Regions from separate parts of the Brasilonema sennae CENA114 genome, predicted to be linked through region 1. Evidence: riboswitches for the same ligand, from Rfam matches in the RefSeq annotation. Region 1 holds a riboswitch; each other region holds the start of a gene.
What was found. Region 1 has a riboswitch for cyclic di-AMP ahead of DP114_RS21675 (glycosyltransferase). Riboswitches for the same ligand answer to the same signal wherever they lie in the genome.
Positions count from the first base shown of each region.

Region 2: linked by a shared signal. The riboswitch ahead of DP114_RS19385 (hypothetical protein) and the one ahead of DP114_RS21675 (glycosyltransferase) in region 1 are both predicted to bind cyclic di-AMP.
Region 3: linked by a shared signal. The riboswitch ahead of ntrB (nitrate ABC transporter permease) and the one ahead of DP114_RS21675 (glycosyltransferase) in region 1 are both predicted to bind cyclic di-AMP.

Region 1 covers NZ_CP030118.1:5,151,388-5,161,832, reverse strand. Annotated here, with positions in the region: gene DP114_RS21690 (glycosyl hydrolase family 57) at 1-42, shown strand, start outside; gene DP114_RS21685 (hypothetical protein) at 260-817, opposite strand; gene DP114_RS21680 (hypothetical protein) at 1,059-1,280, opposite strand; gene DP114_RS21675 (glycosyltransferase) at 1,490-2,767, opposite strand; cyclic di-AMP (ydaO/yuaA leader) riboswitch at 2,929-3,160, opposite strand; gene DP114_RS21670 (M48 family metallopeptidase) at 3,644-4,414, opposite strand; gene DP114_RS21665 (hypothetical protein) at 4,686-4,838, shown strand; gene DP114_RS21660 (ROK family protein) at 4,931-5,638, opposite strand; gene DP114_RS21655 (creatininase family protein) at 5,892-6,695, shown strand; gene DP114_RS21650 (hypothetical protein) at 6,775-7,101, shown strand; gene DP114_RS21645 (PAP/fibrillin family protein) at 7,127-7,738, opposite strand; gene DP114_RS21640 (phosphatase PAP2 family protein) at 7,881-8,651, shown strand; gene DP114_RS21635 (sulfite exporter TauE/SafE family protein) at 8,897-9,733, shown strand; gene DP114_RS21630 (DUF1634 domain-containing protein) at 9,735-10,289, shown strand; gene DP114_RS21625 (hypothetical protein) at 10,367-10,445, opposite strand, start outside.
Region 2 covers NZ_CP030118.1:4,614,806-4,625,250, forward strand. Annotated here, with positions in the region: gene DP114_RS19365 (HhoA/HhoB/HtrA family serine endopeptidase) at 1-651, opposite strand, end outside; partial or broken gene DP114_RS36370 (glycogen/starch/alpha-glucan phosphorylase) at 1,596-1,867, opposite strand; partial or broken gene DP114_RS19375 (glycogen/starch/alpha-glucan phosphorylase) at 1,966-2,088, opposite strand; gene DP114_RS19380 (SLC5/6 family protein) at 2,183-3,484, opposite strand; gene DP114_RS19385 (hypothetical protein) at 3,511-3,756, opposite strand; cyclic di-AMP (ydaO/yuaA leader) riboswitch at 4,021-4,155, opposite strand; gene DP114_RS19390 (hypothetical protein) at 4,662-4,823, opposite strand; gene DP114_RS19395 (cation:proton antiporter) at 5,019-6,584, shown strand; gene trpD (anthranilate phosphoribosyltransferase) at 6,716-7,810, shown strand; gene DP114_RS19405 (hypothetical protein) at 7,999-8,379, opposite strand; gene DP114_RS19410 (NAD(P)/FAD-dependent oxidoreductase) at 8,576-9,940, opposite strand; gene DP114_RS19415 (Tll0287-like domain-containing protein) at 10,240-10,445, shown strand, end outside.
Region 3 covers NZ_CP030118.1:3,442,044-3,452,488, forward strand. Annotated here, with positions in the region: gene DP114_RS14590 (chlorophyll a/b-binding protein) at 1-65, shown strand, start outside; gene DP114_RS36305 (transposase) at 747-959, shown strand; gene DP114_RS14600 (universal stress protein) at 1,408-2,094, opposite strand; gene DP114_RS14605 (ABC transporter ATP-binding protein) at 2,210-3,046, opposite strand; gene DP114_RS14610 (ABC transporter substrate-binding protein) at 3,167-4,579, opposite strand; gene ntrB (nitrate ABC transporter permease) at 4,856-5,707, opposite strand; cyclic di-AMP (ydaO/yuaA leader) riboswitch at 5,804-5,995, opposite strand; gene DP114_RS14620 (sensor histidine kinase) at 6,248-7,441, shown strand; gene rnc (ribonuclease III) at 7,458-8,135, opposite strand; partial or broken gene DP114_RS34975 (Swt1 family HEPN domain-containing protein) at 8,250-8,606, opposite strand; gene DP114_RS14630 (phycobilisome rod-core linker polypeptide) at 9,000-9,752, opposite strand.

The sequences.
Region 1 (10,445 bases):
GAACTCTATCAACGAGGTGAAGCGCTTTTGGGAGTGGATTGACCGAACCAAGCAGGGGTGCAGTTTTTGCTGGGGGCAAGGGGGAAAAGAAAAACTCGAAAATTGTTGTCCCCTGCACAAGCTGCAATCTGATCGCAAGCCCTTAAATTTATTTGTGGAACCGCCCCTTTTCTCCTTATTTTCGGGGTGAAATAAGCAGTGGTGCAGAAAGTTACGTTAAGGAATTGATAAACATTGAAAGTGGCAGTAGTACAGTTCACTACTTCTCAGGTGGTGGTAAGTCGCGGCCAATTTTTTTTGATGAACCTTTCATACGACAGTGCCAGTCGCCAAAGGTATTTTGGAAACAGATGCCCGTGCTGTTTGGGTATTGCTCCACAGTGCAATTCTTTCCAGGCAAATAACTTCTACCCCTAATCTCATAACAAGTATGACGAGTGAAGCTTCCTCGAATATCGTATACGGGTTTGTCCATACTTATGCTTAAATGCTCCCCTCTTTGGTTAGTGTTATATTCCAGGTCGGTTAGATTGGCTGGGCGAGAGTTGGAGGCAACCTGAAGAGTGAGATCGCTGATAAGGCGCACAAAATTGCTACCACCTTGACCAGGAGTCCCAAACTGCGATTCTTGGTCGCACAGAAAATACATCTTTGCCTGCTCGATACTAAGCGCTCCTTTTTTTGGTTCTACCCTCGATGAGCAAGTCTGAGGTTGGCGGGCTGTTCCATACGGAAGAGTCTGAGCAGTTAGTATGGTAGGCGTTAAAACCGTTAGCAGCGTACAGCCTATTATCCTAAGGGTAAACCTTAATTTCACGTTAATTCCTCTATATTTGCCAACATCAAAACTGTAAAAGTAAAAATAATCATACCAGTCGAATCAAAAATTAGATGGACTTGAGATCACAGGGCTTTTCATTTGCACAAACCACATGGTGTGGGAGCACAGCATTGCAATGCTCCCATACCATTTCACAAAAAGTCTACAAACAAAGCTAGGGAAAATCTGATTAGGCTTTCCCCTAGCTTTATTCATAATTCTGATGTCTCCAAACTTATTAAGCTTGCAGTGCCATGTCGCCTTGTGTTGGATCTGCTATTATCCAAGCAGAGTAGACATCCTCAATAAATTTTTTCTGATTCTCAACTCCTTGAAGGTTGTTTGCTTGTACTTTTAAGGTGGTTAAATAGACTCCATGCAGTATTTGATGTCCATAACCAATAACTTGACCTATCTGCCCTGTAATTTGATGCTGTGCGTAATCTCCAATGTTCAGCATATTAATAACTCCCTGACGTGAAAGGTTTAGTGACTTGTTTTTTACTGTTTCTGCACGTTAGGTGCGATTTGGTGCAGCATGATGCAAAATCGCTCTCTTTATTAGTGCTGCGTTTTTAGCGCTAAGTCCGGATTATTTTCGAGCTTGCACTTGGTAACACCAGTCGCCACCTTACGAAAAACTCCGCAACACTATCAAATCGGTAGAAATTAAGCTGCAATTTGAGGTTTGCTCTCTATTGAGGGCATGGTTTGAGCTAGTAGATGTGTGTAGATTTGAGTCAGGCGGGATGCGACACTATACCAACTAAAGGCAATCTCTACTCGTTGTCTACCAGCTTCACCTAATTGATCTCGCCAATTTGGGTTGAGCAAAATCCGGTCAATAGCAGTAGCAAAAGCGACTTCATCTTTAGGGGGAACGAGTAACCCAGTCACTTCAGGTACGACTGTAAATTGCAGCCCCCCAACATCACTAGCCACGACAGGAGTCTGACTAGCCATTGCTTCTATTGCAACTAAACCAAAAGGTTCGTAATGACTAGGTACAACACAAACATCTGCGGCTGCATAGTAGGAGGGGATAACAGCCTCATCTAGGCGACCTGGAAAGGTTGTACAGTCTTGCAATCCGAGTTCAGCGACAATGCTTGCGATGCGATCGCGCTCGATCCCATCACTATGACCTGGACGATAACCACCTCCAATAACAAGTTGCAGGTTAGCATGATCCCGCAAACTAGACTTTGCAACGGCTCGTACTAATGTCTCGATCCCCTTACGTTGGTCAAAGCGACCGACATAGAGGATCATCTTAACATCAGGTGCAATTCCTAACTCTTGCCGTGCTGCAGACCTTTGAATCAACCCAAACTTATCGACATCAGTTCCGCAAGGAATGACTTCGATTTTCCCTTTGGTGGAAACGAGTCTTCGCATATGTTGCTGTTCTTGAGGACTAGTTGCAACAACTCGATCCACGGTTTCTAGACAGGCTTTTTCAACGGCTATTCGCTTACTAGCAATTGCTGGAATATCAGAAATCGCACTGTACTTGACTGTTCCTAAAGAGTGGTAAGTATGCAACTGAATCAACGGCTGTTGTTTTTTGAGTTCCATACCCACCCACGAGGACAACCAGTAGTTAGTATGAATCAAACGGTACTGAAATCCTTGCTCCCGCTGGAATGTCTGAAACTCTGCAATAAATTCTGGTAGATGCTCGAATAAGTGATCTCGCCCTATAAACTCAGTAGATCCAGTCTTCAATCGGATCGTGCGACATAATGGCCCATGCTGCACAATCGTAGCCTGCTCAGGACTACTTTGGCGGGTGAACATATCCACCTGCCAACCTTGTTCCGCAAGGGCATAACCTACTTGACGCACATAGACATTTTGTCCTCCAGCCTCTTCCTGTCCAATTTCTGCAGCAGGATCTCCATCAACAGAAATCAGAGCAATGCGATGTTTTCTGGTCGGTAACATAGTTAAACTTCACCATATAACAATTTTTCCTGCCTCAACAGACTGGAAGAAAAGGTAATATGGTCTTTTCCTCATAGTCAAGGGCAGGTACAACGAAGCGCACAGATACCAGCCAAGGACACTGACGAGAACAATGCATTACTCATAAGAATGCGGCTCGTTCAGTCTCCTCTCAATGCCGACGAAGTTAGCTGACGGGCTAGGACTGAGAGATGTCCCTCTCACAGAACAGAAGAAAGAAAAAAAAAGACAGGAGAAAAAACTGGAGTAATTTTTGTCTTAATTCATTCTTCATTTTTCATTCTTCGCTCTCCTATGAGATTAGCCCCAAACTTGGTTCCTCCGCTCCAGGCTTACCCCGATGTAACAAAATGTTTTGGGCAATCCGTGGATTAGGCAGACTCATGTAAATTTGTTAAGAATTGTAGCTGTAAACGTGACTTAAGTCAACCTCTTTGTGAAATTAACTTCTGCTAACTACAAGCAATCATGTGCTCTCATGATGTTCCATTGCAAGTGTATGCAAACACTTAACAGCATTATCTGGCGGTATCGCCAAGTGAAAACATTAAGTTGATATTGGGTTTCAGCGTAATATTGCGTTCTTAGTATAAACGTTATCTCCGATTATATATTCACTGTAGAAAAAAAGCAGGCATGAAACATAAGTTAATAATACGATATATTTTTTTATCAATAGAAACTTCATGTATCATTTGTGGGCAAAGATCTCTGAACACCATCTTATGAAAAGACAGTTACAAAGCACCCAGAATTTGATAACCCGCGACTTGAGTTATTCGCACACGACTTCGACAAGATAACTTTATAGGTTGGAAACCCAATTTCTCGATGAAACCGGGTTCCTAACTACCTTCACTGACGAGCAGCAATTTTTCTTTTTAATACAGAAATACGTTCTTGCGCTCCTGGGTGACTACTCAAAAAGCTTGGTGCAGAACGCTGGTTCACCAATTTGCTCAAAAATGCAGGCATAGCATTAGGGTTATAACCTGCTCGTTCAAGATATCGCAGTCCTTTATCATCAGCATTATATTCAGCTTGACGGCTGTTGGGTAGATCTACAGCAAGCTTATAAGCTGCAGCAGCGACGGTGCTGCGATCTAATCCAGCCAGTGAGGCTGCGCCTTGAGCGAGTTGCGCTTGTTTTAGCTTAGCGACTAAGTCGTCGTTGCAAATGTGACCTATTTCGTGACCGATAACCGCTGCTAACTGGTCTTCATTATCCGCCGCATTAATCAATCCAGTGTGGACGTAAACATAACCACCTGTGGTTGCAAAAGCATTAATGCTTCGGTCTTGAACGACAGAAAATTTAAAAGGAGTTTGAGAACAATCACTAGCTTTAGCTAACCGTTGACCTATTCGACTAACATTAGCGTTGGTACTGAGTCTGTAATTACTACGTACCTGTTGATCAATTTCGCGACCTAACCCGACTTTTTGCTCTGTTGACAGGTTGGAAAGCTGCAGAAGCTGAGCGCCATTAAAAAGTAACTGACCCCAGGAAATAGCATTAGCTGGTGTGAAAGGAGATAGTCCCACTCCTAAAGTAATCCCCAAACCAGCAAGAAAGAGGGCAAGGCTTTTACGCAATTTAGAAAAGCGAGAAAGCATCATAATCATAATCAAAAGTCAGAAATTTACAGTCCAAAAGCTTATTTATTGTTTTAGTTAAATGCAACAACTTTAATATCAGGTGTATTCAAACTGTCAATTATTTGCTAAAACTTTTTAGTCCTTTTTGCTAGATTTAGCTGTTATTCTTCTTTAACTAAAATATAGACTAACAATTCGAGCCAGGAAGACACCACTAGGGAGGAATTTTATTTGTTAACTAACAGACTATTGATATAATTAATAAATTTTTTTTTGTCTTCTCTCCAAAGATGTATTTATGATGAAAGCCAGCTTGGACGTCCAACGACTAGAAGTTTATCTACCCGTAGGGCAGTTAGATCAAGCAGCCGACATCCTGAACACCAACGTTGATTTACTGGTTTTTGCCACAGTGTTGATAACTTTGAGTATCCGTCAGTTCCGACGATAGTAGGGATGAGTTGTCTACTGCTGTGTTATTTGCGAAATTTCGACAATCGGGACTAAAGCAAAAGCTTTAGTCCTTTTGTCTTCTTTTTCTCTTCAATCTTTCCACAAAGCGATACCACCCAATAAACCAGTGATATTGGGGATGATCTTCACATTTGATGGTAATTTGATATCTACTTTTTTCGCTTCACCACCACCGATATACAGATAATCGTAATTGAACAGATGTTCCAGAGATGCGATCGCTCTTTCTAAGCGCCTGTTCCATTTCTTTTCACCTACCTTTTCCAAGGTAGCACGTCCTAGCTGTTGCTCGTAAGTTTCTCCTTTACGAAACTCATGATGTCCCATTTCTAAATTCGGCACGAGTTTACCATCTACAAATAAGGCCGAACCAAAGCCTGTACCCAACGTAATCACCAATTCCACACCTTTTCCGGAAATTGACCCCAAACCTTGCATATCGGCATCATTTATCACCCGTACAGGTTTGTCCAAACGCTTTGACAATGCTGTAGCTAAATCAAACCCGATCCAATCTGGATCTAAGTTCACGGCTGTTTGCGTCACTCCATTGCGCACAACACCAGGAAAACCCACCGAAACGCGATGAAACTCACCTTGAGTCGCTGCTAGCTCTACAATTGCATCAATTATAGGTTCTGATTTCGCAGGTTGGGGTGTTTCTGTTCGCGCCCTTTCTGTTAAGCCTTTTCCCGTAATATCCAAAACTATAACTTTTACACCACTACCACCAATGTCAACCGATAGGGTGCGGATAGCTCCATTATTTTCAACCATTGGGTTTTCTTTCGTGAATGTTTACTAACTGGTTGATATTGTCTACAATATCTAAGCAATAACCAATTGAGGTTAGGTTTTTCTGCCGATTATACAATCTATACTTAGCTAGATTTTGTATTTGAAATAGCTTACAAAAGTGGGAATTTATCATACTTTTTTCTGCTTCTGACTTCAACATTTGAAAAATCTAGCTTTGTTCCTCATAACTTTTGTAAAATCAGCAAGGAGTGCTCCAAACCTTGTTGAATATATCCACAGCTTTATTCCCCCAAAACGCTTTTTTCCCTACCTCAGTTGGACTGACATTCAAGCAATGCCAAACAAGGAAGATGTAGTCATTATCCAACCAGTAGGGTCAATTGAACAACATGGTCTTCATCTGCCGTTAATTGTCGATGCTGCCATTGGTATGGCGGTTCTGGGAAAAGCGTTGGAAAAGCTAGATACAAGCATCCCAGCATATGCTCTGCCAATCTTATATTACGGCAAATCGAATGAACACTGGCACTTTCCCGGTACAATGACTCTCAGCGCTGAAACTCTCATAGCAACTCTGATGGAAGTTGGAGAAAGTGTTTACCGTGCTGGGTTTCGGAAATTGGTGTTGATGAACTCCCACGGGGGACAACCCCAAGTTATGGAAATTGTCGCGCGGGATTTGCATATTAAGTATGATGAGTTTTTAGTATTTCCGCTGTTTACCTGGCGAGTCCCGCATATCACTTCAGAATTAGTGACGCTAAAGGAAAAACAAGTAGGTATTCATGCAGGGGATGCAGAAACTAGCCTGATGCTGGCTATTTTACCAGAACAAGTGAAAATGGACGCTGCCGTTGCAGAGTATCCGCCAGAACAGCCAGAAGGAAGTTTATTGAGTATTGAGGGTAAGTTACCCTTTGCATGGGCGACGCGGGATTTAAGCAAAAGTGGAGTGGTGGGAGATCCGACAGTTGCAACAAAGGAGAAAGGCGATCGCATTCTCGAATCTGTTTCTGATGGTTGGGTGCGAGTTATAAAAGATGTGTATGCTTTTCAAAAGCCACAACCTGAATGAACTGGTAAACATTTCCTGTAGGATGCCTTAGGCGCAAGGGATAACACATCGTATAACTATTACAAAAGGAACTCACTAGATGAAAATTAGAGGAATTAAACGCGGTCAAACCATCGAGCTATTAGAGCCAGTGGACAGCATACCAGATGGAGCAGAAATTATAGTTGATTTAGAACCTTCTTCCACTAAATATGCTGAAGTAAAAAAGCCTCTAAAGGATGAGGATAGACTAGAAAAACTCAATCAATTGTTCGGAGTTTGGAAAAACCAGCCTGAGTTAATAGAAATCTTTGCTGAAATTGATAACGAGCGTCATAGTTATAGAGGGAGAGCGATAGACTCAATTGATATTGTAGTTATCATGCCAGGTATCTTCGCACCACTCCCAGACATTTTCCGTGCATGAGCATCGCAACTCCCAATGTATAAACTCACTCTCGCAGCAGCACATACAAATTCTGCTGATTACCACGCATAAGGCGGAAATCTGCGTCCAAATAAGTAATATCCACCCAACCACTGCCAGAAAGTGTTGATTTCAAAAGTAACGCCGAATCTACTCCTAAAGCCTCTCGAAATGCGGTATCATTCAAATCATCGGTTGCACTATAAGCAGAAGTTTCCAAAAAATCAATGGCAAGACGCTTAGAGTCCACCACTGTGTAGCGCCCCATAACCACGGTAACACCCTTGACACCGGAGCCTGCGATAAACTCAATGAGGTTGTTGTACTGCTCAGTAGCCTTGTAAATCTCTTGGAACAAACCAGTAACGCTGATTGTTACATCAGGCAACTTACCGAAAGAAAGACGAGAAAGAGTTGTTTGTTGTTCTAATCCAAACGTACTGTACAAAAGCCGCCAGCGCCCTTGAAGCAATTCCATATGGCTTGTCGGTTCACTATTTTGATTAACAGCCTCAATTTGTTCGGCTAATTTCTCAATTTGCTGACGATACGTTGTGTTGCTGTTAAATCCAATATCAGTGGCTGTTGAAATAGAAATCAACTCTTGTTTCAGGTTAAACAGTGTAGTATCTGCCATATATTTTTTCCCAAAAAATCTTTTCGCAGTAGTGCAAATGCTTCCAATCTACCTTAGTAAAGAGAGGTGGTGTATGGTGTATGCGGTAAAGTGCGTATATTACAAGCATTAGTCGTACACACTCTCTTAAGTTTCATAGAAAATGTTTAGCACTAATTTGAGCAAGCTTATCCCGTCGTTCCTCAACTTCTCTAAAAAGCTGCTTGTTGCTCGTTGGCGTTCCCTTGTACTGCTCTTGATTGGGGTTTATCTACCTTTGCAAATCTTTGGACTGCTGGCGGTAGAGGTATGGAAGAATCAAGGTGGTTTCCCGTGGGATGTGCCGATTCTCCTAGCAGTTCATTCTACAGCACAGCCGCAATTGGATGTTATAGCCGTAACGCTAGCTCTGTTTGGGAAAATTGAGATTGTCCTTCCCGTTGTCTGTGTGATTGCACTGGTGTTGTTGATCCAAAAACGGTGGCGATCGCTCACCTATCTACTCACCACTGAGATCGGAAGCGCCATCATTAATGGTACAGCAAAGCAATTCATGCATCGAGTGCGTCCTCACCTTTGGGAATGGGAATCACTTGTTTCTGAGCCAAGTTTCTCATTTCCCAGTGCTCATTCTATGGCAACTATGACACTGGTAGCAGTTCTCGTCATTTTAACCTGGGGTAGTGTTTGGTGCTGGGTGGTTTCGATTGCTGGGAGTTTATTTGTATTAGGTATTGGCTGGACACGACTTTATTTAGGAGTTCATTTTCCCAGTGATATTCTAGCAGGATGGATGGTTTCTATAGGCTGGGCAATTGGCGTGAGTTTGATTATTAGACCTCATTTGACTAAAGACACCATCGTTAGTGAAACTCCTCCTGCAGAGGAAACAACATTACTTCCAGAGGAAACGCAGTTGATAGGTGAGGAATAAGAATTTATCTCACGTGATGAGGCAAAGTTGTAGAGACGCGGAATTCCGCGTTTCTGCATTTAATTATAAAACAAATAGAGTGGGTTGTAGCCGAAAGTGATGAAAAGTTGAAATTTCGTTTTCAGCAGTCCACTATAAAAAACTTTAATCAATTCCTAGAAAAATTAAAATAAAAACTGAAATTATTAGCGCAAAAATTCTATTTTTTTAGTTTAATATCATTTATAATTACAGAGGAATAAAATTTGAATATCCTAGAGTTTTCTTTACTAGTTTGGATTGGAGCATTTACGGCTGGCTTTTTAGGAGCGCTCACTGGTTTAGGGGGTGGAGTTGTCATTGTCCCCTTATTAACTTCAATCTTTGGAGTTGATATCCGCTACGCGGTTGGTGCTTCCTTGGTGTCTGTGATTGCAACTTCCTTAGGTGCCGCATCTACATATATAAAAAAAGGCTATACCAATCTGCGATTGGGAATGTTTTTAGAAGTAGCAACGACAATCGGAGCTTTAATAGGAGCTTTGATTGCCACTTTGATTTCTGTCAAAGCACTAACCATCGTCCTTGCTGTTGTTTTACTTTATTCCGCTTACCTGTCACAACAACCCAAACTTAACAACGCGGAAAATGAGTCAACTGACGCTTTAGGAACTTATTTACAACTTAATAGTAATTACCCGACTCCAGAAGGACTAATGTCATATCAAGTTCATTCTGTCCCCAGTGGGTTTAGTGTGATGTTAGTCGCAGGAGTCCTTTCTGGACTACTTGGAATTGGTTCGGGAGCGTTTAAAGTCTTGGCAATGGATCAAATTATGGGTATCCCGTTCAAAGTTTCTACAACCACCAGCAATTTTATGATTAGTGTAACTGCAGCGGCTTCAGCAGGAGTTTACTTAGCACGTGGTTACATCGATCCAGGACTATCAATGCCAGTCATGTTGGGGGTATTGCCTGGTGCTTTTTTGGGGGCGCGAGTTTTAATAGGAGCCAACACTCAGACTTTAAGAATTATTTTCTCTGTTGTGCTGGTAGTGATGGCATTCAAGATGGTCTATAACAGTTTGCTTGGGGAGCTTTAAAATGAATAAAATAAGTTTTAGTTTCTGGTGGAGCTCATCGACACCATCACAAAGCGAAGTTATCAAATTCCAAGTGCAGCAGAAAAAATCAGACAGTGATATTCAAGAGTTAGCCCAGCACACCAGTGTAATAGCAGAGTTTCCTAACAACTATGAGGTTGATGCAAACAAGGAAGAAACGAAAACACTAAGCGAACTGCAACTTGAGCAGCTGCTTAGTAATGTGCTAAAGTACGGCGTTATATTTGCTAGCACTGTCGTTTTAATAGGCGGCATATTATATTTGATTCGCCACGGTGCGCAAAGAGCTGACTATCAATTTTTTCAAGGAGAACCATCCCACTTCCGTTCTCCTACAGGGGTTGCGGTTGCAGTTTTGTCGGGTAGTCGTCGTGGTATCATTCAGCTTGGACTGCTGCTACTTGTTGCTACTCCAATTCTTCGCGTGGTCATTTCTCTGTTTATTTTTCTAAAACAGCGAGAATTGACATACGTTGTTATTACTTTGATAGTTCTGACAGCGCTAATGTATAGCCTTATCGGAGCATATTATTAATTTCTAATTAATTGTTAGAGTGCGTTACCTCAAAAGTAACGCACTCTTTAGCTACAGCTTATCTGTTATGTGAAAGCTTAAACTTGGATAATCAAGCCTAAGTTTTGTTGAATTTGCTGTGCCAAATAATTTCTGATCAAATCAACGATTTCTACT
Region 2 (10,445 bases), 540 kb from region 1:
CTGAGATGTTGCCAGTTCTACAGTTGGCAGGTTATTTAGTGGAACTTGCACAACCGCAATATCAGTCAATTTGTCTTGTCCCAAGACTTTTCCTTCAACAGTACGACCGTCGGACAATGATACCGATACTGTATCAGCATCGTTGACAACGTGAGCATTTGTGAGAATCTGTCCATTAGCATTAATCACAAAACCAGAACCAACACCACGCACCACTTTCTCTTGAGGCTGTGCTGGTATCTGCCGACCAAAAAACCGTTGATAGAATGGGTCATTTAAGATCTCTGGGACTTGGCTTCTGACAGTTCTGGAAGTATTAATTTGCACTACCGCAGGTTCAACCTTATTTACCACAGCAACTACAAAGTTATTATCCTCTGGAGTTGGTGTCAGAGGACGGTTATTTGGAGTAGCAGACTGTTGGACTGGTTGAGCATTAGCAGTATTAGTCTCCCGTGAAGCTTCCACGTTTCTGGATGAGTTTATTGAGCAGGCACTCAAAAATGTAATTCCTACTCCCAGAAGTGGTAACAATAAGTGAGTTATCGGTTTGTTACAAAAGAATTTGTTTGTGAGATTATTTTTGTGCTCGAAACCATCTATATTTAATTTGATAAGCTTTTGATTATTATTTAGGTATTTTTTGTTCATAAGACTTTATTGATTTTATATCTTAGTGTCTGGTGAAAATAATCTCCTTATTTAAGGTTTATATTTTATGATGCTTATTGTCATCTACCATAAGAAAGTTATCACTTATCAGTTACCAGTAGGTGTTGATTTTTAGCTTTAACTGAACCGTATTGGGTTAAAAAGCAGTTAGTAAAGCGGATTTATTATAACAGTCCAGCCTGTTAGTATGGCTATTTTACTGTGTTACTCATTAAAAAATAATTTTTCTTTTCCATTAGGTAGAACACTGGTTAATTATAAGGGCACAGCAATGCTGTGCCCTCACCATATGGTTTATAATCTATGTTTTTGAAGAAGAAGTCAGAATTCAGCAATTCAGAATTCAGACGGTAGAACCCGCCACTGATTGGAGACCACCAGATTGAAAATTTGGTGTGGTGTTTCACCATTTATTCATCCGCCAGTCGCACAGAAGTTCATTCTGAACGGCAGTCGCCCCAAGTCGGGAAACCCCTTCGGGTATCTCCTAAGCCCTGCGGGCACGCACTCGCGTTCGGAGACGCTGAGTCCTGAGCCCTGAGTCCCAAAGGGACACGCTGCGCGAACGGGCACGGCAAAGCCGAACGGACACGCTACGCGTATCTCCGTAGGAGACGCTGCGCGAACGCTCTTAGCGTGCGCTTGCGCTTACGCGTTCGCCCTTGGCGTGCGCTTTGCGCTTACGCCAGATGCCTGGCTGTCGGGAAAACGCCACATGCTATCTCCCAAGGGGAGACGCAATCATGCGAACAAGCCGGGAAACCCGGACGCCAGATACCTACGGAGGGAGACCCTCCTGCAGTACTGGCTCTCCAACGCAGTGGCTCCCCTCCCGCAGCAGTGGTCTCACCGCCCACGGCGCTGCCTCCTTCTGGCTCCTGACTCCTGAGTTCTTTTGTTAAAATCGTCTCGGTTTTTGAGAGATCTACCAGTGGTTTAAACAAATCCCTGTTACCTTTGGAAAAGTAACCGGATTCAATCTGGTCAATCGCTTGTTTAAGTTGAGGATTACTGTTGTAATAATCCCACGGATGGTAGCCTTGAGCTTTCATTTGTGAAACTTGCTGTGCCGTCAGTCCAAAGAGGAAGAAATTTTCGTGTCCGACGCGATCGCCCCAAAGGGGCGATTGCGAATTTCAATATTCGCCCCATCCAGTGTACCAATCGTCAATGTGCCATTCATCGCAAAGTTCATTTTATATCAAATCCGTTTGTATCAGAATTATTTCTCCCTCTTCTCTCTCTGCGTTCTCTGCGCCTCTGCGGTTTTTTAATGATTCAGATGTTACCGGATTTAATATTACTCGTGCCAGAAGCTTCTTTACCAGCAGTCGAGATTTGTTCCGAAACATCAGCCGCTGAATATATTCGCTGTGCTAATGCCATATTGTAGTTTGCTAGAAAAACCACTTTAAGGCGAGACCCAAGGTAGTGTTAAGCTGTTTTCAATCAAACCTGATGAGTGATGGAGATGGAGCGATTTTGTAATATTTTTATATTTTCTAATTTCTTAAGCTTTTTCCTCAACCTTGGATGTTGGCAAGTACTTTTGTAATACCTCCCCAACCAACAAAAAGAAAATCCCACTTAGAATTCCTATTCCCATGATGTTCAATTCAACGCTACCAAATCCTCCTATAATATCAGGACTTATAAGTGTTATAATGAGTAATGAAAAAGCCGAAAAACTACTTATTGTTAAAGACAGCTTTACGCTTTGTTTGGAGAAGTTATAGCGTTCCGTTTGAGCGATTAAATAAGCAACAAAAGGAGCAAACACCGCTCCTACATATGCTGCATAAAAATACACAATCAGATTAACAATCTCCCCACCTTTCAAAGCAACGGCAAGACTAAACAGAGCATTTGCAGCAGTGACGAGTAGCCGACTCCAAACAGATGCAGGCAGAATATTGAAGTCCAAAATTGTCTTGGTTTGCACTCGCAAAATACTGCTGCCAATACCCAGCGCTGGAACCAGTAAAGACATAATCATCACTATACCTAAAGGCTTGTCGGTGCCACCGCCAACCCAAGCTAGGATAAATGGGAGAGCTTGTTTACCATCAATACCAGCAGGCAAAATTCCTGCGTTCTGTGCTGCGACAACAACTGTTGAAGGTAAAAAAGCAAGCAGTAGTAGCAAAATTGCAGCTATTGTACACCCTCGATACAGGCTGTTTTCATCTTTTGCTTGGACAAGAAACTGCTGATACTTCATATCTATAGGTACCAGCAGAATTGTAGACAATGAGACGCCCACTATAGTTGGCAAACTCATATGCTTGAGTGAGCTAGCAAATTCTATGGGCGATCGCACATAATCACCAAAAGCGTGTAACACCCACAGTCCATAAAGCAAAGCCAAAAAGTTCAGAATCAGTAACCCGCGGAATATCCAGCCTGCTTTTTTTATTGGGAGTAAAGAAATGATTGCAAACAGGATAGCCAAAACAACCATCGTCGGGAGAGTGGGTATTCCGAAAACCTTGAGAATAAAAGCTCCAGAAATCAACTGAACGGCTTCAATACCAATCAGCGATAACCACGACATCAGGCTGACAAAAACTTTTACCCCATCTCCGTAGGCAGAACCTAGCAATGTCCAAATTGGCTCTGTTCGCTTCCAGTAAAATTTTGCCAGTCCTAAAAGAGCTATTGTACCAAAGCCAAGGGAGACAGTATAGAGACTGCCAGCAGCCCCTAAAGTTAGTGATTTCTCAGCGGTTCCTAAAACAAACCCCAAACCGTAATGCGCGGATACTAGCAAGGCTGCTAGCGAGAAGGTGTCGAGTCTGCGCTCTAAAGCCATATTGGCATCTGCTCCACAAATTTTTTTTAAATTTCCCCGTGAATTTTTACTGGCTCGTGGCTAGACTTCATTAACTCGTAGAGATCATAAGCATATAAATCTTCCTGACTTGGCTCATCAGTCTGACTTGTTGCCACAATTGGGTCATTGTATGCTTTCGTTCTACCAATCAGTAAAAGTTTTTTTCCGGCACACTCTCCAATTAATCTGAACTGATGGTCGGGAAAAAAGTTGACTTCATCTGTATATAACGTATGATTTTTGATCGGCATATTTTCTCCTCAATTCTTATAAAAGGTGCGACTGGTTAAAATTAATTCTCAACCTTTAGTTGGGAAAGATGCTGATTCTTCGTAGTCAAGGGAATTGCTAGTAGAGATGCACACAATTACTTAAATTTTTGACTTTTGAATTCACAAAAGATACAGGCTCTTCCCTAAAGGAAATCAACAGATATATGTTTACACTGCCAGTAATGAAAGGCAATGTTAGCAAGGAGAACCTGGGGACAACAGCTTGGAATCAGCAGATGCCATAGGTACTCGTTCCAATGCCGACGGAGTTAGCTGACGGGCTAAGACTGGAAGGTGTCTCTCCATTCAAGATTCGCCCCAATACATTGGTTCCTCCGCTTCTAACCCAGAGTTGAAGTTTTTCAGCAACTAGACTGGATTGAATTAGGCAAGTTTTACCCATACATTCACTAAAACTATACTGAAACGTCCAAAGAGTCAATCCATCTTAACTTCCCACATCAGGACGAGTGCTATTTAACAACTTATCTGGTTAATATTTACGGTGAATTGTATTAATAATGCTCTGATGGTGGATGCTTCAGTAATTGGTGAGGAAACGTATATGAGTCAAACCTCATATCTTTACAAATTATACCCAAGAATAAAAAGATTGCTCAGGTGCTGAAATACCTATTTTTTAGGGATACTGCAAGCGCCATGACTGCCATACTTGTCAAGCTTAAAAATTAGCAACAGCCTTAATTGGCTGTTACTAGTTAGGAAAAATCATATGATTGACCAAATTGTAAACCAAACTTTAATCAACTTGCACCATATAGCAATCCGTGCAGGAGTTGTGAAATTACTCGTTGAGGTAGGGAACGCTCTGCACAGGCTATGCCAACACAAATGAAATAGGACTGCCATAGCAGACTTTCAAGCTAAAAAACTTCCGTAGCCGCCGCCTGAGGGCAAAGCGGATGCTGTGCGAACGGCGATCGCCCTTGGCGGCTCCCTTTGGGAGCATCGCACAGTATTGAGCTATGTAACACCTTTGGTTGTGATGGCTTTACGAAGTTTAACCATTGTTTAGTTAAACACATAAAACACGGGTCAGCTACCAACTTTATAGAATTATAAGCTTTCCACAGATGTTTTAGTTTTGTCAGAGAGGATGCCTACACAGTTCGTTCCACACAAATGCTCTCGTAAGCTTATTAACTTCCCACCTCAGGATGAGTGCTATTTAACAACTTATCTGGTTAAGATTTACGATGAATTGTATTAATCATGCTTTTATGATGGATGCTTCGGTAATTGGTGAACAAGTCATTGCTACAAACTTAAAGCAGTTTCTTTTGGTACTTGCAGTTTCTTTAGGGGTGGCGACAATATCACAGATATTTAGCTGGTTTCGGCAAATACCTTACACTTTACTTTTAGTCATTGTAGGCTTAGGGTTAGCTTTTGCCGATGTTCGTTTAGTGGATCTTTCTCCAGAATTAATTTTGTTTATTTTTCTACCACCATTACTTTTTGAAGCAGCATGGAATTTAAAATGGTCGAATTTAAAGCGGGATTTGTTGCCAATTACTCTTTATGCAGTTATTGGGGTTGTGATTTCAATAGTGGGGATGGCAATAGGTTTAAATAAATTTGCAGGAATCTCACTCACAACGGCTTTACTCATCGGGGCTAGTCTTTGTGCCACGGATCCAGTTTCAGTCACTGCTTTATTTCGGGAATTGGGCGTTCCTAGTCGTTTGACAACATTAATTGAAGGTGAAAGCTTGTTCAATGATGGCATGGCAGTTGTTGCTTTTAGTTTTTTAGTGCAACTGCCTTTAGGAACAGCTGAATTAGAATTAAAACCAATTGTGGTAGAACTTTTTACAGTTGTTGGTATTGGTATGGCGGTTGGAGGACTCATTGGTTTTGGGATCTCTTACCTCACCCAACGTTTCGATTTACCACTTGTGGAACAGTCTTTAACTTTAGTTTCTACCTATGCAACATATCTTATTGTTGAGGAGTTAGGTGGATCTGGAGTCATTGGGGTTGTGACGACAGGGTTGATCTTGGGCAATTTTGGTTCTCGGATTGGTATGAACCCGCGTACTCGGGTTATCGTGACTGAGTTCTGGGAATTTCTGGCGTTTTTTGTGAACTCAATTGTCTTTCTGTTGATTGGGGATCAGATACGGTATGCCAGTTTGGAGGAAAACTTAACAATCATTGCAGTGACAGTAGGGGTAATGATTTTAAGTCGGGCAATTGCAATATTGTCTTTAAGTCAATTAAGCAATCTTTTACAAGCATCAAAAATTACTTTACCTGAACAAACTATACTCTGGTGGGGCGGGGTGCGCGGTTCTGTTTCTATTGCTTTGGCTTTGAGTGTACCCACAATTGTAGTAGAGCGAGAAAAAATTATTGCTACAGTTTTTGGTGCAGTATTATTTACTTTGCTATTCCAAGGATTAAGTATCAAACCTTTATTACAAAAGCTTAACTTTCTGGGTGACCAGTCCTTACGCGAGCGATATTTAGAAATAGTTGCACGGACTGTTGCTCTCAATCGTGTCTTACAACACCTTCAAGTAGACCAAAGACCTGGTGTAGACCCAGAGTTTTACCGCTATCAAGAAGCACTGGTTAAAGGAGAAATTGAAAATTTAGAAGCGCAAATTAACCAGCTACAGGATGAGCATCCAAACATCCGCAACTTTCCAGCTGAACAACTCCGAGGAGAACTTTTGGCTATTGAAGCAGATACCTATGCTGAATTTCTGCGGACAGGTCAGTTAAATAAAGAACTTTCTCCATTGCTGGAAGATGTTTTGCAAAATAGTGAGGGGATTTGAAATATACAGATAAATTCTTCTATAGAAGCTTCGAGATATCTTTGCGATGTTAGTTTCTGATAAAATCCTTACGGTGAAAACGTACTCCAACGTAACATAACAGTCGTAAAAGAGTTGTATCTATCGAAGTTATGATAACAGCTAATGTTGACACAAATCCATTAGATCAAGACTCCTCTAATTGGTCTGCCTTGTTGCAGCAACTGTTAGAGCGTCAATCACTTTCGGTATCTCAAGCTTCTAACTTAATGTCTGGTTGGCTACAAGAAGCCATTCCCCCTGTGTTATCGGGTGCTATTTTAGCAGCAATTCAAGCCAAGGGAGTGTCTGCCGAAGAGTTACTTGGCATGGTTGAGGTTTTATATTCTCAATCTAACAAACCAGCGCAACGAGATTTGATTGTTGGTAACTCACCACTTGTAGATACTTGTGGTACTGGGGGAGATGGAGCATCAACATTTAATATTTCCACTGCTGTTGCTTTTGTGACTGCTGCTGCTGGGGTAAAAGTGGCTAAACATGGTAATCGTTCAGCATCTGGAAAAACTGGTTCAGCAGACGTGTTAGAAGCTTTGGGTGTTAATCTTAAAGCAAGTCTGGAGAAAACTCAAGAAGCTGTGAGCGCAGTTGGCATGACTTTCTTGTTTGCACCCGATTGGCATCCAGCTCTCAAAGTTCTCGCCCCTTTACGAAAAACTCTGAAAGTACGCACAATTTTTAATTTGTTAGGTCCATTAATTAATCCCTTAAAACCAACAGGACAGGTTATTGGTGTCAACTCTCCGGTTTTGGTAGAAACTTTTGCTAAGGTTTTAAATCAATTAGGGACTCGCCGCGCAATTACACTTCACGGACGCGAAAAATTAGATGAAGCAGGGTTGGGAGATAAAACTGATTTGGCTGTGTTGTCAAACCAACAAATACACCTGATCGAACTTTCTCCACAACAGCTAGGCTTAAACCCTGCTCCCATTAGTGAATTACGGGGTGGGGATGTTGAAGAGAATGCAGAAATTCTCAAAGCTGTTCTTCAAGGTAAAGGGACTGGGCCACAGCAAGATGTGGTTGCTCTCAATGCAGCGTTTGCACTGTATGTGGGCGAAGCAGTACCAGATCAAGCAGATGATTATCAAACTTTTTCTCAAGCTGTTATTGTTGCTAAGGAAATTCTCCAAAGTGGACTTGCTTGGAAAAAGTTGGAACAGCTTGCTGAATTTTTGAAGTGAAAGATAATCTGCAAGAACATTGAAGAAAGCAGAGGGCAAAGGGATCAATTGGATGGGGATTGATACCCCAATCAATTATGGAAGAAACATCTTTTGCCTGTTCCCTGTTCCCTATAGCGGTTCTCACTTCGGTGCAATATAGTCGTCACCTCACCCCGCATTTGAGTCTCGCAAACGCTCCCCTCTCCTTAGCAAGGAGAGGGGTTGGGGAGCCAGTGCTGTGGGGAGCCAGTACTGCCAAGAGTTGTGCCTTGCGGAGCCAGTACTTGATGAGGGTTTCCCTCACTTGGTATCTGGTGAGACCAGCGCTGCAGGAGGGTCTCCCTCCGTAGGCGACTGGCGAACCCGAAGGGCGTCGGGTTAAGCGCGTTGTGGCAACTAGCCCCGATAGGCGTAGCCGTGCCGCAGGCATAGGGGGCGCTACGCAAACCCAGAGGGTCTCCCGACCTAGGTATCTGGTGAGACAGCGCTGCAGGAGGTGAGACCAGTGCTGCGGGAGGGTCTCCCGACAGCCAGGCATCTGGCGAACCCGAAGGGGTCTCCCGACCTAGGCGACTGCGTAAGCGCAAAGCGCACGCGGCTTGGGCGTAAGCGCAAGCGCACGCTAAGAGCGAACGCGTAAGCGTGTCCCTTTGGGACTTACGCGTAGCGTCTCCGCAGGAGATACCCGAAGGGCGTCCGGGTCCCCCGACTTGAGGCACCTGGCGTGGTGAGGTTAAAAATGTACTTCATGCAAATGAGAACCGCTATATTCCCTATTCCCTATTAATTCTTTTTCTCGTCATCTCCTAACATATGAAGTAATTTTTTTGCACCCAAAGCACCCATAACTGCATCACCAACAACTTCCACAGCCTGTACTACTTTCTTGCCAACATCATGGAGATTTATGTGGTTGTGAAAAATCTCCTCACTTAGCCACTCAGTAGTAGCTTTCAAATTATGAATTGGTGTTGGCAATAACCTCAAATAAGTGGCTTGGCGGATTAAGTGAGCAGGTTCACCCTTGACTTCTAAGACGTCGTAAATGTTAGCAGCAGCATCATTTAACCCAAGCTTAAGAAGAGTTCCGCGTAAGCTTACTTTGACAGGTTTGGGATCATTTCCTGAGGCAATGGCTTTTAAATTCTCAGCAATTGTTATTCCTTGTTGATAGGCAACTTGTGCAGTTGGTGGTAATGAAGCATCTTCTACAACAGCACAATCACCTCCTACAAAAACTTCAGGAAAATCTTGTAATTGTAGGGTTTGCGTGACTTTCAATCGACCGCGTTTGTCTCGATTTTCATCTGGAATTGGTAAGTCTTTGATCAGCGGATGGGTGTCAGTACCTGTTGTCCAAATTGTGGTGGATGTTACAAGTGTCTCAGATTTACCATCACGCTTATACTCAACTGTGCTGGGACTTATCGCTGTGACTTCTGCTTCCAAAAGTATCTCTATTTCCACAGTGCGTTTTTGCAAACTCTTCCCAGCAATTTCACGCATTGAATCCCTGTCACCTTTAAGGATTTCCTTGCTGTTATTAATGAGTACAATCCGCACTTCTTGAGGGTTACCTTTAAGCGCTGCATACCAATCTGGTAAAAAATCTGCTAAAGTGGCTGCGATTTCCACACCTGAAGGACCACCACCAATGATTGCGACTGTGAGTAGTTTACGACGTTGTTCTGGATCTTCGGTTTGTGCGGCTTTTTGGAAACAGTTACGCAAATGTTGATCAATGGCGATCGCATCTTTTTGCGTCCGAAAAGGTAAAGCATACTCTTTTGCTCCCTCAACACCAAAGTAGCCAGTGACGCTACCTAAAGCTAAGACTAAGTTGCTGTAGTTGTAGGAAGTTCCAGAAGTTAACTTGACTTGTCGTTGATGCAAATCAATCGATTCTACTGTATCTTGAACAAAAGTTACACCGCTACCCTTGAGTAATTCTGCAAAACGTGGTACTACCTGAAAAGCATCCATCTCACCACTAAAATACTCATAGAGTAATGGCTTAAAGCAAAAGCGTTCGTTGCTATCAATTAAGATGATTGAGTCAGGATAGTCTTGGTTAGCAAGATGTAACGCTGTAAAAAGCCCACTAAAGCCACCACCTAAAATAATTGTTTGAGAAACTGGATTGCTCATAACTGATAAACTAGATTGCTCATAAGATGATTTTTCTCCTATGGGTTTAAAAAAAATGTAGTCAAAGTAACCTAGCAGGCTGCTTGGAAAGTGTCCTATTGTACCAAAATTATTGAGAATCTTTCTAAATCCAAGCGGGTGTGATGATTTTAAGTACAGCCACTTATGCCGTCTTTGTGGTAAAAACAACAGCGAGCAAAATGTTGTAATTATCGCATAGGTAAAGCCATAGAACTATTTCGTACAACAAACTAATATAAGTAAAGAACGTTGATTTCTATAAATGGATTTCAATAAATATGCTGAAACAATTTTCCTGGAATTTTAACAATTTTCCATTAGGCAAAAAGCTAACTGTATTACTGCTCATTATATTTATTGCAGGAATTACTCTGAGTGGTATAGCTTTGTCTGGGATCCTAAATTACAAAGCTCAAGATGAAGTGAGTTCAAATGGTAAATTGCTGTTTCGGACTATAAACTCTGTCCGATCTTATACCAATGA
Region 3 (10,445 bases), 1.7 Mb from region 1:
ATCTAGTTTGGGACTTGGCTGGCTACAGTGTTCTGCGTGATGTTCTGCACTTCATCGGGTACTAGTCAGAAATTTTGTACAGACGTAGTATCTACAGCAGTCTTAAATCATTCGTGAGAAATAAAGTCTCCGACTTGTTGTGAAAAGTCGGAGACTTTGTTTTTCTATTCTCACAGCTTTTGAACAGATTGGTATAGCTCCGTTTTACATACTCAAATATAGGCAGACTACTACACACGGCTTTAAGCAACTCTACTTTTAGCATTTGCACGCTTGAATAGTAGAGTTATTCGCCGATGCTGTACTACCAGACACCCCTATCCCTCCAGAATTAGTTAGTTAATTTGGGATTACTTTTAGTTTTAGATTAAGCAGAGCTTAATCTTTATGATGATAGTTCAATTAGTCCGCAGGAGTTTTGAATAATTTATTAATAATTTTTATATATAATTAAGAGTCCTTAGCTGGTCTTATCACAATTTTCTGAGACTCGTGAGTAGTTGCCAAAGGCTACTCCCCTCCCACTACAAGATTACCTATAATGATAAGTAGGGTGTATTGTCAAAAAATGTATGGTTACTCGAACTCATCTGTTAAGCGATTGCCTACGGCAGAGCTACGCTTAACGCCTACTGGACTTAGAACGGTGGAAGAGTCTGTATTACAAGCATCAACAGCAATATATACGTCAAAGACTGTTAGCAATTAAATACTTATACGAAGGTAAAATTCAAGAACAAATTGAGATTGAGTTTATTTATACTCCTCCTTATTCTCCGGATTTTAATCTAGCCGAATATATTATTCATCTTTTAAGGCTTGAAGTCTTACATCATCAACCTGTAGATACAACAATACAACTTGTTCAACAAAAACTAGAAAATTTCCTGATGATTAAACATGTTCAAACCCCTGAGCAAATTCAAAATACTATTGAACACATTTACCGCTTAATTTAGGTAATCTTCTGGTGGGAGGGGAGTAAGATGTTTGCTTTTGAGCAATTTATTCTGTTGATACTCAAAAGCTATATCCTCAGAATAGTTAATAAGATTTGTTTATAAATCAGTAGTTGCTTATTACTAATTTTCCTAGTATAGTGATTCTGCTAGTTAAGAATATATATCAATAAGCTTTCTAGCCGAGGTTAATAGACGAATAGCAACCAGCTAACAATTCCACAAAGTAAACGATTTTCTCCTCTGACTTAGCCCAAAAAGATACAAGCTAACAGGAGCATCTACTTCCAACAAACCATAACCGCTGTACAAAAGACGGGTACAGCGGTTTTACTTTATGAATTTGAGTGCGTTTATATTGAAGCTTTACAAAGAAATAGTATTATGGATACGCACTCGTATTCGCTTCGGTTGCTGGGACGGTTATTTAATCGGACATGATATCACATTATCCGAAGGGGACAATATTAGGTATACCTAGTACTGAACAAGGAAAGTTAGAACCAAGCTGTTGAACTATCGGATGATTAACGGAATTACAGCCAAGTAGTAGTAAATTTGCATCTTCTGATTTAACAACTTTCCTAAGTTCCTTGCCTATAGAACCAAAGCGAAGATGAGCTTTAAAAGAACTTCTCCATTCTACAGCGAGAATACTTGCTTGGCGAAGAATACAATCTGCTTGTGTAAATTTATCTATCAAGATTTCTTGGCAATAGCCTGCTTTATCCTGCATTTTTGGTTGAGTTATCACACCTGTGTCAAACGCAAGTGAGGAAAAGCTAGTTGAACAGTGTGGTGGATTTGGTTCCGTAACATGCTGATTGGGAAATTTCTCTATTTGTAAAACATCTTCAGGATGAGTTTTATGATTTTGCTCGATCACATAGACGACTTGAACTGTTACTTGCGCCTTTGTGGCTAAACGTGTTTGATGAGCTATTAATAAGGCAATATCTAAGGCGGTATGACTATTCGGAGAACTGTTATAACCAACGATTAAGTTAATTGATTTTGCTGATTGCTCCTGTGCAGAAAAAGCTGTTTCTGGGACGGAGAGAAGTACCATTTGATCAATTAAATCGTCTCTTGCGATCGCGTTTTGCAGACGCACCAAGATGGGTTTAAGATTCATAACTTTCTAACCACGCTAAAGAAAAATTTACAAAGAAAATAACTCGTTTGTCGTTAGTAACCCGTTATTGCCTAGAGAATGATGAATGGCAAATTATGAATTACAATTTTTTAAACTACTCGTCTTGGGTAAAATACCGATCTAGAAAGTTGAGCGCATAGTTGCGGAGTTCATAGTATTCTTGTGAGTTCCTCATAGCATTGCGATCGCGTGGATGAGGAAACGGTACTTCCAGTATCTCCCCAATATTAGCTGCTGGTCCATTCGTCATCAGAACAATGCGATCTGACATATAAATAGCCTCATCCACATCATGAGTAACCATCATCACTGCTTGTCGGTGATGTTCCCAAATATCTAATACTTGTCGCTGCAATTTTCCGCGAGTTAGTGCATCTAAGGCTCCAAAAGGTTCATCCATCAGCAACATTTTTGGGCGAATTGCCAATGCTCTGGCAATACCCACCCGCTGCTTCATACCACCAGAAATTTCATCAGGATATTTATCTGCTGCTGCTGTTAAATTTACCATTGCCAGGTGTTGGTTCACAATGCTAATTTTTTCCGAACGATTAGCATCTTTTAGCACTTCGTCTACAGCAAGCCGGATATTTTCCCGCACAGTTAACCAAGGTAAGAGCGAATAGTGTTGAAACACCATCATACGCTCTGCTCCTGGTTTATGAATTTCTTTGCCATCTAACCGTACCGAGCCAGAAGTCGCTTTTTCTAATCCTGCTACAATTTTCAAAAGTGTAGATTTTCCGCACCCAGAGTGACCAATTATAGAGATATATTCATCTTCGGCTATTGTTAAATTAACGTTATCTAAAACAACAAATCGATTGCCATCAGGTGTTGGATATGATTTATATAGATTTTCAATTTCTAAAAATCCAGTGTGCGGTACAGGCTTATCATAAGCATCTTTCGAGAAAAAGGTAGATTTCATTTAACACTCCTATAAGACTCTATTTATGAATTATTTAAAAATGACATGAGTTCTTTGTAAATAACAACGGACTAATTGCAAAGTACAGTCAATACAATCTAATTGATCTAACTCAATTGATTAAGACAGAAAAAAAGATTTAGGAGCGTTAGCTCTTATTTGAAAACTCTTAAGATACCCCACTGGATCACTGGGGTCAAAAGCTTTTTTGTCGATAAATAGTTCAGCTTGCTCTACCTTGTAATCTTCTTTTGGACATTCAATTCCCATTTCAGCAGCAATTTCTCGATATAAGTCAGTTCGCCAACCTTTACGCGCTACTTCTTCAGCATTTTTGGGAATTTCTTTAATTTGTCCCCAGCGAGCCGACTGAGTCATTAGCCAAAGACTCTGAGATTGCCAGAGAAATGTTGAATGGTCATTTGGTGTTTTAACAAGATTAGCAGGTTTTTCAAAGAAAATTGTTGTTTCAGGAGCTTTCCAAACTCGTTTTTTATCATCAAAACCACCATAATTGTAGTTACCGACAATAGCCGCTTCTGTTAATTTGAGTTTTGCTCCCGTATACGATTTACTCGTGAGAATTTTAGCGACTTCCTCCCGGTTTTTTGTGTCACTACAATACCGACAAGCTTCTATCATTGCTTTAACCAAAGAGCGATAAGTTTTGGGATTATCTTTGATGAAAGACTCCATGACACCTAAAAGTCTATCTGGGTGTCCTTGCCAAATTTCTCTCCCTTGAGCGAAGGTGAAGCCAATTCCTTCATTACCAGTAATTGCTCGTGAATTCCACGGTTCAGCCACCATGTAGCCTTGCATCGCCCCAATTCTCATATTCACCACCATCTGTGGAGGCGGGACAATGATAATGCGAAATTCTTCATCAGGAGCAACTCCAGCGGCTGCTGCTAAGTAGCGGACAAAGTATTCATAAATAGCCGAACTCAGCACCACAGCCCAAACTCGTTTTTCAGCTGGTAATTTTTCAAAATAATTGCGAAAATCTCGTCCAAACTCTTCTAAATTGCCGTTATAGTCTCGCCAAGGACGCACCCCAGACTCCCACATTGCTTTATTCATCGTCATCGCATTACCATGACGATGAATTGTCATCGCTGCACACAGGGGGGCATGACGTGCGCCTTCTGCACCAGTTCTGGCGTTGATCACTGCACCACTCACAACTGGTGAAGCATCAAGGCGTCCAAAAATAATACCATCACGAGACGTCGCCCAGCTTGCTTCACGGCTGAGGGTGACGTTTAAACCATACTTGCGGAAAAACCCTTTCTCCCAGGCTATAGCAAAGGGGGCGCAGTCATTCACCGGTACGTATCCCACTGTAATATTAGGTTTTTCTAGTGTCTTGGGATCTACGACTGGTTCCACCGCCGACGCCGCTTGTGACAGTCCTTTAGGGGCACGATTAGCATTAATGGCACAAGAAGAAAGTCCAGTTGCAAATGCTGTAGCGCCTAGCCCTGTGATAAAGTCTCGTCGCTTCCAGTTATTTGTGTTATCGTCGCTCATGAACAACCTCCTGCGGCGAAATGACTCAGAATATTAACTAGGGACAAAAGTTCTTGTTTGGACTGTCAGATATTTGATTCGTGTATACAAATAGCAGGTAGGCTGCTTGTTATACAGTCAGCTTGTTCTTGAAATTTTAAATAGCTTATCTGTCTGACCCCACACAATTCATTAGCTATTGAAAAAGGTCAGATTTCATCAAAGGTAATAATATGGTGGTGCGATAATGCAGTGGAACGCACCATATATAATCAATGACTGACCGCTGATGAAAACCTAATTTGAAGTTACCGGGCGACGAGTGACAAAAGCTTGTATTCTGCCTATGGCATAATCAAGCAACAGTCCTGTTAAGCCAATCACTAGAACAGCAAGAAAAACGGAATTGAGGTTCAAGCGACTCCACTCATCCCAGACAAAAAAGCCAATTCCAACACCACCTGTGAGCATTTCTACTGCAACGATAACTAACCAGGCAATGCCTATACTAATTCGTAAACCTGTAAAAATGTATGGTAAACTTGCAGGCCAAATGATTTTTGTAATTCTTCGCCAAGCGGGCATTTCTAGAACTCGTGCTACATCTATATAGTCTTTGGAAACACTGGAAACTCCCAAAGCAGTGTTAATAATTGTTGGCCACAGAGAAGTAATGAAAATCACAAAGATTGCCGATGGATCTGCCAAATTAAAGATTGCTAGAGCAATAGGAAGCCATGCTAGAGGTGATACTGGCTTGAAGATTTGGATAACGGGATTGAGAATCATCATTGCCGTTCTTGACATCCCGATGAGAAAACCAACAGGAATAGCTACTAAAGCACCTAGAGTAAAACCTAATAAAACCCGACGAATACTCGCGATTAATAGCCAGCCAATACCTAAGTTACCTGGTCCTCTTTGAAAAAATGGGTTCAGGATGTAATCTAAATTTGCTGCTAATGCTTCAGGTGGCGTGGGCATTAACTCATGATTGGCAAGGGCAATAATCCACCAGACAACAATAACGCCCAAAAAACCAACCAAAGGTAGCAAGAAAGCGTCCCGTACAATAACGGGTTTAGCGCGTTTCCAAGCTGTTCGACTAGCAACCGCCAAAATGGCAGCTACGTTTAGTTGTAACACCATTGATGACCTCAACAGACTTCACGCAGGTACAATTAGTCCGAGCAGTACCAGCCAAGGATACTGATGAGATCACAACATTACAATCATGCTGTCTCTTCAGTCTCCTCTCATTGCCTACGAAGTTAGCTGACGGGCTAGGGTTGAGAGATACCCCTCTGATAGAAGGAAAAAACAACAAGTGAAAAGATACATCTACTGTTTGTTTCTTCTAGTAAGATACGCCCCATACTTTGGTTCCTCCGCTCCAACTTATGCAATGCAATTCATTGGATTAGGCTGACTTACTCTGATTTATGATAAATGTAACACCAGCAAACAATGGCGTCAAGCAACCCTAGGATATACTTTTTTTGGCTAGAAAACAAGTATTCTTAGAAAGGAAATTCATTTATTTTTAGATGAATAAAGATGATTTGGATATTATGTATTTTTATTTCTAATTATTACATCTTTTTAGTAAAGACAATGTAATACTCCTATGCTTAGGATGTAGATCATAGAATGATTTACTCTATTTGTATGTCTATCCACCCATAAGTGATGAAAGATTTTAGTCAATTGCTGCGGGATCAAACTCAGAGGATTATGAAACAATGGGTGGAAGCTGTTCGTCGGGATAAAAAGATTTTCAGCACCAATCATCTAAGCCGTACAGCTATTGAAAATCATCTTGATCATGTCCTCTTGGCTCTAGCAACTGTGCTTTCTCAATATCAAGATGATGAAGTTCAATCCCTAGTTCAAGCAAGTTTAGAGCATGGGATTCTTAGGGCTGAACAAGGTTTCGATGCAGCAGAAATTGCACTAGAGTATCGGCTTTTGCGTAACACCATATTTGTCACTTTAGAACCGGAATTCCTGAAAGCATCAGCAAAAGAAGTGATGCGAGCCGTGCATTTGATTGATATGGTGTTAGATGAAGCAATAGCCTATTGTTTCCAAAGTTACACAGAACAGCGATTAACAGAACTAGAGCAGCTGCACAATCAGTTAACCCTTAATAATCAGGAATTAACTCGCTTAGTGCGAGCAAATCAAGATAATTTATCGTATCTCGCGCACGAACTCAAAAACCCATTAACTTCGATTATTGGTTACTCAGATTTGTTTTTGCGCTTACAACGCCAAAAATCAGAGGAAAAAAATTCCTTTAGCCATCTAGAACACATTGACCGCGTGTTACGCAGTGGGAGACAATTAATTCACCTGATTAACGATGCACTGGAGATTTCTCGCTATGATGCAGGGCAGATGAAACTCGAACCAGAACCAACTCAGGTGTATGAATTAATTATAAATGTCTACGAAATGCTGGAGCCTTTGGCTACTCAAAAAAAATTACAAATTGTTATTGATTGCAACCGTGCTCCTGACGAAGTTGTAACAGACCCGTTACGATTACAGCAAATTGTAACAAATCTTGTTAGTAATGCGATTCGCTACACAGAGTCAGGAACGGTAAAAATCAAGTGTGAAACTTTAGACATTAGCAAGTGGAGTGTTGCAGTTTCAGATACTGGAATTGGAATTGAGCCAGAAGATCAAGTACAGATTTTTCAACCTTACTTTCGCATTGGTTCTGGTAGTAAATCCTTCCTTCCCAATAGTACCGGCTTGGGCTTGGCAATCGTTTCACGGCTGATAAAACTGTTGCAAGGTGAAATTAGCTTAGTCTCCCAAATAGGAGTAGGTTCTACTTTCACTGTGACTTTACCGTTAAAAGTAGAAGTGTGAGGTGTATATCTGACATTTACTTTGATTTTTCTAGCCTAGCTAGCGCGTTCTCAGCTGCAGCCTTCTCAGCATCTTTCTTACTGCGCCCTTTACCTTGTCCATACTCTTTCTCTCCCACAACTACTTTAGCTACAAACTCTGGAGCATGAGAAGAACCACCTACTTGAACTGTGACATACTTGGGTGGTATTTGAGTGATATTGCGTTGCACCCATTCTTGAAAGCGATTTTTAGAGTCTACATTTGAGCGAAACTCCACAATACTCTCAGGAACAGAGTCAAACAACGGTTCCACAACAGCACGTACTGCTTCACTATCATAATTGTTGTCTAAGTAGTAAGCGGCGATGACTGCTTCAAAAGTACTGCTGAGTAAATTAGGATTTTGGTAACCTCCTTCTAAAGTTGCACCTTTACCTAACCGCATTCTGCGATCTAAACCAACCTCAATTGCAAATTTTGCTAGTTGCTTTTCATCAACCAGTGCAGAACGCCGACGAGTTAACTCATCTTCTCCCTTTTCTGGGTAACGACGATAAAGGTATTCGCCACTTAAATAAGTCAGCAAAGCATCACCAAGAAACTCCAGACGTTCGTTGTGTTCACCTTCTTGCGGGTTTTCATGGACATAGGAACGGTGTGTCAGCGCACGGATTAAAAGAGAAGTATTCTGAAAGTTTTGGTGTTTGACAATGTCAGCCAATTTCTCTGTGTTGGAGTCTTTTTCGGCTTGTTTAGAAAAAAGTCTTTTTAAGACTTTTTGCAAGTCAAGTTCTACAATACTTGTTTCTGGTGCAGAGATAGCTTTCAGGAGTCGAGCGATCGTGTCTAAAGTGCGATAAGTGTCTTCAGTTGAAAAATGATATTGATCCGCCCAACTGTTAGTAACTTCCATGAGTTCACTCACTAAAGCTCCCTCAGCGTAACCTAAATTTTTGCTGAATACCTGATTCCACTGTCCAATAATGACTTTTAATAAAGTAAAAACATCATTACCTAGAATCTCTTCTGGGCTAAGCTTTATGGATGAGTTATCAGACATAGATGATGAGATAATTCTTAGCCAGCGCTCACCATAAACTTTTTGCATCTCCCTTTTTACATAAGGGTACAATCCTTGATTTAAAAGAGTTAAACTTTTGCTAACTTGTTCGTGGTTGGTCACAGCGATCTATGTATTTCAAGTAGTATTTTTCAGGAGATTTCTTGAATTTATCTTCTTTAATTTTTATAATTTAGTGCTGTAAAAAAGTTTAATAATTATGAATACATTGATAGGACTTACGCATGAGTTCCGAATGAACTTGACTATCAGATTGCGCACTCCTCGTCGCAACGGGTGCAACTACCTTATTGTTGCGTAAGTCCTGATTGATAATATTGCCGCTTCTTCAAAAAAATAATGAGCCGAAAAATGATCTAGAGCAAATAAGGAGCCAGATTTAAGAACTCAAGATTCAGAAATACATTTTCTAAACCCTAGCACCTGAATTCTGACTCCTCTATTTTGGAAGATTGCAGTCACGTTGTATCGTGGTTGCTAAATGACCAGCCGTAATTACCGGCGGCGATAAGGCACTGCTTTCTCGTAATCAATGTTATAAGGCGAGATCCGTTGCGGAGGATTACCTGTTGGATTAATACTCTGAGCCATTGATGCAAACAGAGCTGGATCACCGGCTTTAGCCTGCTTGTCGGGTGGAGTGTAGCGACGTACAATGGTTTGCCAGATTATTTGGGGGAAGCCGAGTTGCGCACGATGGTATTCATCGTAACGCGGAGACTTGATGTTGAATGGCAATTGGCTGGCTCCTGAGGGCAGAACCCGACGACGTTGGTAGGGAACAATGCTGTCACCAAAGTTCTCTAAGTATTCGTCGCTGTTGAGCAGATCATTGATGAAGCCAGCCCGACCTTTGGTTGCTACCACGATTGACCAAGCAATTTTTTCCCGTTCGCTGTAAACATCACGTCCCAAAATCCGTTGAACACAATGCTCAACAAAGCGGTAGTTGCTGTTGAGGTTATAGAAGCTACCAGTGAAGGTTTTGGACAAGCACAATCCACGAATAAACTCACGGACGGTAATCTGTCCACTGCGGAGCTGCGACTCCAAAAAACGCTCCCGATCAGAGGCAAAAGCATGGAAAAATATCTGACGGTAGGCTGCCTCGATTAAGTTATCTAGGTCAGTCGCAGAAAGTAAATTGTCAGTGGAGAAGATTCTAGGCTGTTCATCACCCGGAATTTCGTAGCCAGTAACACGATTATTTTGACTTAAAGGCGCATACTCTAGCAGAGGAATAGCCACGTTTAATAACTTCCTTCTCACTAAACTTTACAAGTTTTCCTCATCATAAGGGTAAAGTGACCTAAAGTTTTCAGGAATATGATAAAACATTACACTCCTTAATATTTAGATGAAAGCCTTATAATTAAATGCTTTCATCTCATGGAGATGACATCACTTTGGCACGTTTTGTTTGGGTGCATCTCGATTTTGATGAGTATCAAAGATGCTGCAAGCTGTTCAAAGTTCAAAAGCTTCTCGCTCAGAAGCATCTTAGCTTCTAAATACAGAATGCCACAAGTTGGTACATGAAACAAAGAATTAACATGGTCTCTAACCCGCAAATAATAAAAAGTTCATTCTGTGCAACAAGTGTTGATGGTTAAATAACAAAGTTTTCCTATGTGACTTTATTGGCTACAAATTGTCAAAACAGCATATGCATGGGGAGTTTGAAGCGTATATTTATTGTATTATATATTACGATAAATAGAGTATATCTGCTGCATTGCTTGGTTTATACACTAAAGCTATTGTATCTGGCTCAAACCAGAAGCGCTATAAATACGGTTCCAATGTAATGTCGAGTATATTGCTTGATATATTGATTCCAAACAACGCATTAGAAAACCGCTTGTTGTGTTGCTTTATGTAAGACACAAAAGCGGTTTTTCATGATATTTAAAAGGCCGTAGCTAGTTATTAATGCAGCAC